Regions from separate parts of the Enterovibrio sp. QJM3NY_24 genome, predicted to be linked through region 2. Evidence: predicted binding sites of a transcription regulator. Region 2 holds the regulator's gene; the other holds the start of a gene.
The links. Region 2 encodes PurR, which represses purine synthesis genes. Its sites were predicted from a motif close to TNANGNAAACGTTTNCNTNA; they were not measured.
Positions count from the first base shown of each region.

Region 1: purM (phosphoribosylformylglycinamidine cyclo-ligase) is a predicted target of PurR. The motif match lies at 2,286-2,305, and genes of this name have one in related genera.

Region 1 covers NZ_CM173519.1:2,819,264-2,823,692, forward strand. The annotation lists gene AC3CIC_RS12465 (DUF2066 domain-containing protein) at 1-2, opposite strand, end outside; gene AC3CIC_RS12470 (uracil-xanthine permease family protein) at 213-1,454, shown strand; gene upp (uracil phosphoribosyltransferase) at 1,560-2,186, opposite strand; gene purM (phosphoribosylformylglycinamidine cyclo-ligase) at 2,366-3,409, shown strand; gene purN (phosphoribosylglycinamide formyltransferase) at 3,412-4,047, shown strand; gene AC3CIC_RS12490 (class II glutamine amidotransferase) at 4,160-4,429, opposite strand, start outside.
Region 2 covers NZ_CM173519.1:2,057,293-2,061,721, reverse strand. The annotation lists gene AC3CIC_RS09025 (TfoX/Sxy family DNA transformation protein) at 576-1,169, opposite strand; cyclic di-GMP riboswitch class I at 1,285-1,379, opposite strand; gene purR (HTH-type transcriptional repressor PurR) at 1,693-2,703, opposite strand; gene torD (molecular chaperone TorD) at 3,183-3,830, opposite strand; gene torA (trimethylamine-N-oxide reductase TorA) at 3,923-4,429, opposite strand, start outside.

The sequences.
Region 1 (4,429 bases), 760 kb from region 2:
ACACTGTCAGCAATGGCAAAACACCGAATTTGAGTGATATACCCAAACCACCGACGATGGGCTCAATACCTCGCACATATTCATTGACCGCATACTGAGCAAAAAGTTAGCAACAAGAGGTGCAACTCGTCGACAAGATGACGAGTGATGCTGCAGTGCCCTTACTCTTCATGATAGTATCCGCCGATTTTTTTATTTCAGGAAGGAGCGTCATGATGCAATTCTTACTCGGAGCACAAATGTTATTTGTAGCCTTCGGCGCGTTAGTACTGGTTCCGCTACTCACCGGACTAGACCCTAACGTCGCGTTGTTTGGTGCTGGTGTCGGCACTCTGCTTTTCCAACTCGTGACAAAACGCTCCGTCCCCATTTTCCTCGCGTCCTCTTTTGCTTTCATCGCACCTATCATGTTTGGCGTTCAAACTTGGGGTATTCCTGCCACCATGGGCGGCCTAATGGTAGCTGGGGTGGTTTATGTCATCATGGGTGGCATCATTAAAGTCAGAGGTGTTGGCTTTATCCACAAACTACTTCCACCTGTAGTGGTTGGCCCCGTGATCATGGTCATTGGCCTTGGTTTAGCCCCAGCAGCCGTCAATATGGCACTGGGGAAATCAGGTGACGGCGCATTTCAGTTAGTTGATGGGTCAGTCGCGCTTTGGATTTCAGGTATTTCACTGGCAACGACCATCGCGATGTCTGTATTCGCCAAAGGCTTCTTCAGGCTAGTGCCTATTTTGGCCGGTATTATTTCAGGCTATGTGACAGCATTATTCTTTGGCGTGGTCGACTTTTCACCGGTACTGAACGCCGCTTGGCTCGCCATGCCTGCCTTTACCGCGCCTGCATTTAACATTAACGCGATTCTGTTCATGATCCCTGTTGCCATTGCCCCTGCCGTTGAACATGTGGGTGACATGCTGGCAATATCGAATGTCACCGGTAAAGACTACCTGAAAAAACCAGGCCTGCACCGCACCATGGCGGGCGATGGTGTGGCAACTATAGCCGCATCCATGTTTGGCGCTCCACCAAATACTACCTACAGTGAAGTGACTGGCGCGGTCATGCTGACACGTGCATTCAACCCAGCCATCATGACGTGGGCAGCAGTTACCGCCATTATCTTGGCATTTGTCGGTAAATTGGGCGCAGTGCTGCAAACTATTCCAGTTCCTGTCATGGGCGGCATCATGATCTTGCTGTTTGGCTCAATTGCCACTGTCGGCCTTAACACCTTGATCAAAAATCAGGTCGATTTGCACAAAGCCCGTAATCTGACCATTGTGGCGGTCACGCTGGTATTTGGTATCGGTGGCATGGCATTTGGTATTGGTGAATTCAGCCTACAAGGCATCAGCCTTTGCGGTATCGTCGCTATCTTGCTGAACCTTATTCTGCCGCATGACATGGGTGAAACCCACGTTGTTGATAATGCACAGATGGAAGACTAAGCCTCTGAGCGCATTTCACTAAGCACAAAAAAAGGCTTCCCTCGGGAAGCCTTTTTCACATATCGCGTTTCCGCTTTCGATTACATTCGCACGATTACCGCACGATTACTTAGTACCGAAAATCTTGTCGCCTGCATCACCCAAGCCAGGAACGATGTAGCCTTTGTCATTCAGCTTTTCATCGATTGCAGCGGTGTACAGTTCAACGTCTGGGTGCGCTTTTTCCAAGGCATCAAGACCTTCAGGTGCCGCAACCAGAACCAATACTTTGATGTTGTCACAACCATTTTCTTTCAGCAGATCGATCGTCGCGATCATTGAACCACCGGTTGCTAACATTGGGTCAACCACCAGCGCCATACGCTCTTCAATGTTGCTTGCGAGCTTGTGGAAGTAAGGCACAGGCTCTAGCGTTTCTTCATCGCGGTAAATACCAACAACACTGATGCGTGCACTTGGAATGTGCTCCAATACGCCGTCCATCATGCCCAGACCTGCACGCAGGATTGGCACAACCGTCACTTTCTTACCTTTGATCTGGTCAACTTCAACCGGGCCGTTCCAGCCTTCAATAGTGACTTTTTCCGTTTCGAAATCTGATGTTGCTTCGTACGTTAGCAGGCTGCCAACTTCGGTCGCTAATTCACGGAAACGCTTGGTGCTGATATCACCTTCACGCATCAAACCGATTTTATGCTTAACCAGTGGGTGCTTAACCTCAACGACTTTCATGACAGACTCCTGAAAAAAACAAATTCCCCGCATTATACACAAGAAAAATGGGTGGAATAGTTACATACAACCAGTTGCGGTTTTTTGCTGCAATTTGCCTTACGCAAACGTTTTCCTTTTTAGAATGTCGCTGTTAAAATGGCGCGGCTTTTAAGTCCACAACTCGGTAAGGATCCCCAGTGAGCGATAATAAGTCTTCTCTAAGCTACAAAGATGCAGGTGTAGATATCGATGCAGGCAACGCCCTGGTCGACAGAATCAAAGGCGTAGTTAAGCGCACTCGTCGTCCTGAAGTGATGGGTGGTATCGGTGGCTTCGGCGCACTTTGTGAACTGCCTACGAAATACAAACATCCGGTACTGGTATCAGGTACTGACGGTGTAGGCACCAAACTTCGCCTAGCGATGGATCTGAAAAAACACGACACTATTGGTATTGATCTGGTCGCGATGTGTGTCAACGACCTGATTGTTCAAGGTGCAGAACCGCTATTTTTCCTTGATTATTACGCAACAGGTAAGCTGGATATTGATACCGCAGCAAGTGTTGTTACGGGTATTGGTGAAGGTTGCTTGCAATCAGGCTGTGCACTGATCGGTGGTGAAACCGCTGAAATGCCAGGTATGTACGAAGGTGAAGATTACGACGTGGCAGGTTTCTGCGTCGGCGTTGTGGAAAAAGAAGACATTATTGATGGGACGAAAGTCAGCGCTGGCGATGCCATCATTGCTATCGCTTCATCAGGCCCTCACTCAAACGGTTACAGCTTGGTTCGCAAAATCATCGAAGTGTCTAACGCCGATGTCAATGCAGAACTGGACGGTAAAACGCTAGGTGAGCATCTGCTAGAGCCTACCCGCATTTATGTGAAGCCTGTTTTGAAGATGTTGGAAACCTGCGATGCGCATGCGATTTCTCACATCACCGGTGGTGGTTTCTGGGAAAATATCCCTCGCGTATTGCCGCAAGGCACTAAAGCAGTTATCGACGGCAACAGCTGGGAATGGCCAGCGATCTTCACGTGGCTACAAGAAAACGGCAACGTAACGGATCATGAAATGTACCGCACCTTCAACTGTGGTGTAGGCCTGATTGTTGCTCTACCGGCAGAACAAGCTCAACAAGCGATCGATATTCTGAATCAAGAAGGCGAAAACGCGTGGTTGTTAGGCAACATTGAAAACGCTGCCGCTGGTGAAGAACAGGTAGAGATCAAGGGGTAACCATGAAAAAGCTGGTTGTTCTGGTTTCAGGGAATGGTTCTAACCTTCAAGCAATTATCGATCGCTGTCATGACAGAAATGACATGCATATCGCGGCGGTGATTGCGAACAAAGAAGAGGTCTATGGGCTAACACGCGCAACGGATGCGGGTATTGATGCAGTCGTGGTTGCCAGTAAAGGCATGACTGATCGCAGTCAATACGACAACCAGTTAATGGCGACCATTGATGAGTACGCGCCTGATTTAATCGTACTTGCGGGCTTTATGCGTATTTTGACACCGGCGTTTGTTCGTCACTATGAAGGCAAGATGTTAAACATCCACCCTTCACTGTTACCCAAATACCCGGGGTTAAATACCCACCAGCGCGCGATTGATGCAGGCGATACCGAACATGGCACGTCAGTACACTTTGTTACCGAAGAACTAGATGGTGGCCCTGTTATTCTTCAGGCGCGTGTACCTATCTTTGAAGACGACAATGCAGACAATGTCTTTGCTCGTATTCAAGAGCAAGAGCATCGCATCTACCCTCTTGTCATTGAATGGTTCTGCCAAGGTAGGCTTGAAATGACCGAAGGTAATGCCGTGTTAGACAGTGCAACGCTCGGCCTGCATGGCTATGCGTTTGAGTAACTGAAGCTATTTTATTATTCAATAACGCCGTGCTCAGCGAAAATTAGCGAACAAAAAACGCGCCCATTCAGTGGCGCGTTTTTTTATATCTCAGGTTTTCTATCAAAGTTCCCTAAGCGTTTTGTACTGCACTCATCTTCTGCGCGATTTCTGCCTGATTACAGGTAATCACCTCACCCAAATGAAACACACAATATTCACCCGGCTGCATTTTATGCCAGGTTTCATTGTTGGTCAGTGGTTGAGTGGCGATCACTGTGACGACATCATTCGGCGTGGTTTCTTGCTGAAAATCCACCGTCACTTCTTCGTCAATTAAACTGGCTTTGCCAAATGGAGCGCGGCGCGTTATCGAGTGCAGATTATTGGTGCAATACGCCAT
Region 2 (4,429 bases):
GGCAAACATACCCTGTTCAAGGGCTGCATAAAACGAGATCGGCAATAAGAAGCAAAAAAACACTGCCCACTTGAATCGTCTAGGCCATTTGCGAAAATGGTCTCGAAATATTCTGTCTATTTGATCGGGAAACGGCTTGCTGTAATGCATCTCATTGTTGCCATTCATCTATCTTGTCTTTTTGGCTTAGTTCAAATTTCGAACAATTGATAATCAACTGAGTGCATTTGTTGTCATCAATGTGACATGTGTCACATTAATGGTGTTCTTGAGGTTTTTTGGCGGTTTAATACAGATCTGAAGAAATGAGAGTATTTTTGACTGAAAACATAGCTTGTCCCGCAGCCAATAAGCAATGGAACATGATGTTATTTTCGGTTTAGTGAGCCTTATTGTCGTAAAAATGCAGTAGGAAGTGTCATGTTTTGAGTGTGAATACAGTATGGAGTGCGATTAGGTTGGCGTTGATAGGGTACTGGTGACAATTAAAACTGAGAAAATGGATATCTAGACCAGTCAGAACAATCTCAAAAAGGAGTGTTGTACTGACTGGATGAAAGCTGGGTTTTGAGGCGTTACTGGTGCAAGGTTTGCAAAAGTTCGTCACGGCGTTGAGGCGTAATCACTGACCAGTGTTTACCTTCTATCGCGCCTTCCAGTGCCCAAAGTAGCTCAAGGCTAAGCGTGTCTTGGTGTGATTTCTGCAAAGCTCGATAAGCTCTCACGGCGCCCTGTGTTTGCAACTGTTCGACAGAATCGATACCTGCTTTTTTTAGCATTCGCTCTGTGGCGAGTCGCAAGTTTGGCAGATCTTTGATACGCGTTGGCGCCGCCGTCTTTTTTTCTTGCTGATCGTCTCTGGCAATGGTGAGTGCTGTCGTGGCATAGGCCATTAACTCGTCAGATTTTACCCACCAATTTTCAGGCACAGCATAGTATTTAGTCACAACAGGGAAGCCGCGTTTTTTGTAGACGTAAGGGCTCATCGCCAGATGTTTGAATTCAGCTTCATTCGTTTGACCAGCACGAAGGTGAAGCTGATCATTAACAACCAGTGCGAACATCGTCTCATCGCAAAATACACCAAACCCACCAAACATAGAGCGGGATTTGATTTTGCCAAGGCATTCGAAGAACTTCAGTGTGTTTTTTAGCGTTGGTTTATCCATGTGACTAATTCTCAATCAATACGTTCCTGGATGAATGGTCAAGGAGCAACGTAGCAAAGCTAATTCAGAGAATTGTCAACGAACCAGAAATATCCGGTATGTGAATGCTAACGTCATCGGTAGCTCCGCTACCACCAACACATAAAATCAGTGTTGTGAGGCCGGAAGCTTTGCGTCCCACGCTTTCGCGATGGTTTGCCTTTTTCTTGACGGGTTTTAGCTTAACTGAATCGCATCATTTTGTCGTTATTGCTGGTCTCATAAAGTGTGATCTTGGTTCAGATAGAATCTTATTGATGTGATTGATAATATCCGGTTGTCTTTGTAATTGAAGTATTTTTGACCAAGATGACTACTTTATAGCTGGGTTTAAGGGTAGCACTAGAAAACTAGGCAATTTACCCTTTAAGAGGTGAGTCGCAATAATGAGGTTGAGTCAGTCGGAAAACTTGCCAGTTAATAAAAAAAGCCCAACCGCAAAAAGTGGTCGGGCTTTTAGAGAAGTACCGCGAGAGCGCGTATTTTACTCGGCGTTGATATTTTTCACCGAACTGCGAATGATGAGCTCTGGTTGCATAACAAAAATCTGCTGTTCGTTCTCTTTATTGGCGAGACGTTCCAATAACAGTTTGATTGCAGTTTTACCCAGTCGATTTTTCGGCTGATGAATTGTCGTCAACGGTGGTGAGAAAAATGCGGCTAGATCAATGTTATCGTAGCCAATAACAGAAATGTCGTTAGGAATGTCTAACCCGGCCTGACGGAAGGTACTGATTGCAGCCAGTGCCATGATGTCATTAAAGCAAAAAACAGCCGTTGGGCGGTCTTCTTGGGCCAATAATGCTTTTGCCGCTTCAACTGCGGAGTCACACTCAAAATCGGCTTCTACAATCCAGTTCGGATTTTCTTCAATGCCAGCTTCTGCCAACGCAGTTCTAAAGCCTGCCAAGCGCGTCTGACAGGTGAGTTTATCTAACTGACCTGAAATACAGCCGATTTTGGTATGGCCGTTGTCTACAAAGTACTTGGTCGCGATATAGCCACCGAGTTCGGCATTGTCTTGAATGCAGTCGGTGTTGACATGTTGCGTGCCCCAATCCATCACAACCATCGGCAGATCTTTCTTTTTCTCTAATAGAATAAGAAGTTCTTCATTCAAGTCAGAACACATCACCAACAGGCCATCTACGCGTTTTTCTGCCAACATGCGCAGGTAGTCGCGTTGCTTCGCTAAGTTACCTTCGGTGTTACACAAGATAAGCGTGTAGCCTTCTTTGTAGCAGTATTCTTCTACCCCATGTACAACTTCCGCAAAGAACGGATTGGTAGATTTGGTGACCAGCATGCCAATCGTGCGCGTTGAGTTACATTTCAAGCTGCGCGCAACTGCACTCGGTGCATAGTTTAAGTCGTCGACTGCGGCCCATACTTTCTTGGTTGTGTTTTCTGCGACAAAGCGTGTTTTATTGATCACGTGTGAAACGGTTGTCGTAGATACACCAGCCATGCGTGCGACATCTTTAATTGTTGCCATTGGGTAATCTTCTTATCGTTTTCATTAGCAGCTTGAGAAATAGTGGCTGCTCAACATGTTTACGCCGCTATGCTAAGCGGCGTAATGGATTCGTTCTTTCTATAGGCGGAGAGACGGACTCTCATCCCCTTGTCGTCGAGGTTTCATCGACACTGCCAGCAACTTGCTTTCCATCAAGTGTGGGAGAAGGGGGGAACGCTGCGGCGGCACTATGACGAGGCGTTTGTAATGTTACAGAAATTTCTCAATGCCAATCGCTTGCGTTCACAGTTTACTGGCTCATGACCGCGCCCGCAATTATTCAATTGAAGCGACTCGCGTAAGCTTGATGCGTATCAAGCTTGCGAAATAGCGGGTTTTTTCTGTTTTCCAAGCTCAAAAAAAGAAAAAACCGGGCTTGCCCGGCTTCATTTATCATAACCAAACACTTCAAAATGCTTGTTTAGCGAGAATTTGTTTGGGTATAGATAGGCACCTTTTTATTCGCCTTTAAGGAACAAAAGATCCAGTGTGATAAATGCAGTGAGCAATGCACCAGCGGCTTTATAAAAACCGAATTGATCAAACTGGTTTAGCGATTTTTGGAAACTACCTAGCCACGGCATGACCATGGTTTCCAAAAATATTTGCTGTTCTTGCATCATGGATTCTTGTTGGTCTTCTTCGGTTTCCTTGTTGGCAAGAATGACCAAGTTCCCTATGAAATCAAGCACAACCGCAAGATGGTCAAACGGTTCATTGAAATCTTTACGTTGAGCAATGCCGTACTTTTCCATCCATTGACCCATCTCTTGCGCGGGCTTATCGTTCAACAGACCGGTTTCACCAATATAAATAGACGCATAAGGCAATGCGCCTGTTTTTGGTGTACTGAGGAATAAACCACAGAAATCAGCGGCTAGCTCGAGTTGTGCATCTTCGCGGAGCTTTAGCGCGGCAAGCGCGTTGCGAAATTCAACGATCGGTGCTTTCAATTCCTCGGTCATGGCTAACGCGGAAAAATAGTTATCCATGTTGCTGCCGTGGTAATTATTCAAATCATCTTGCGTTAATTCACTGGCGAAAAGGGAAGACATCCACCAGTAAAATTCTGCACGTTGTTCGTTAATGGCAATAAATTCTTGCATTGTCATTCCGTTAGTTGAAAAAAAGCACTTTAAGTCTATCTAACATAGAGCAAAAAAGGGCAGCTAAGCTGCCCTTTTCTTCATACTGTCTCTTATGCGATATCCATCGCCGGGAACAGTGGGTTAACGCCGTCAACGTTGATTGGGCCGTTGAAGCCTGTTACTGCAGGTGCTTCACCAGTGTACTTCTCAATCTCAACCAGTGCTGTATGCGCAGAGGTTGCTTGCGCTAACTTAGAGGTGCCGATGTCTACAGTCAGTACGTTTGGATCGCCGTAAGTACAAAGTGTACCCGGCTTGCCGCCTTCAAGTGGCGCATACCAAGCACCTTCTTCAATACGACATACGCCAGCTTTATAGTCGTCAGTCACGACTGCGCCCGCAAGGACCTGACCACGTTCGTTGAATACACGAACCACATCACCAGAAACAATGCCACGTGCTTTTGCGTCAGCAGCGTTGATGTAGCAAGGCTCACGACCCGCGACTGCGTAAGTGTCACGGAACGCGTCTGACGAACACAATTGCGAGTGCAGACGGTAGTTAGGGTGACAGCTTTGCATGTGCAGCGGGTAGCGCTTTGACTTAGGACCGCCATG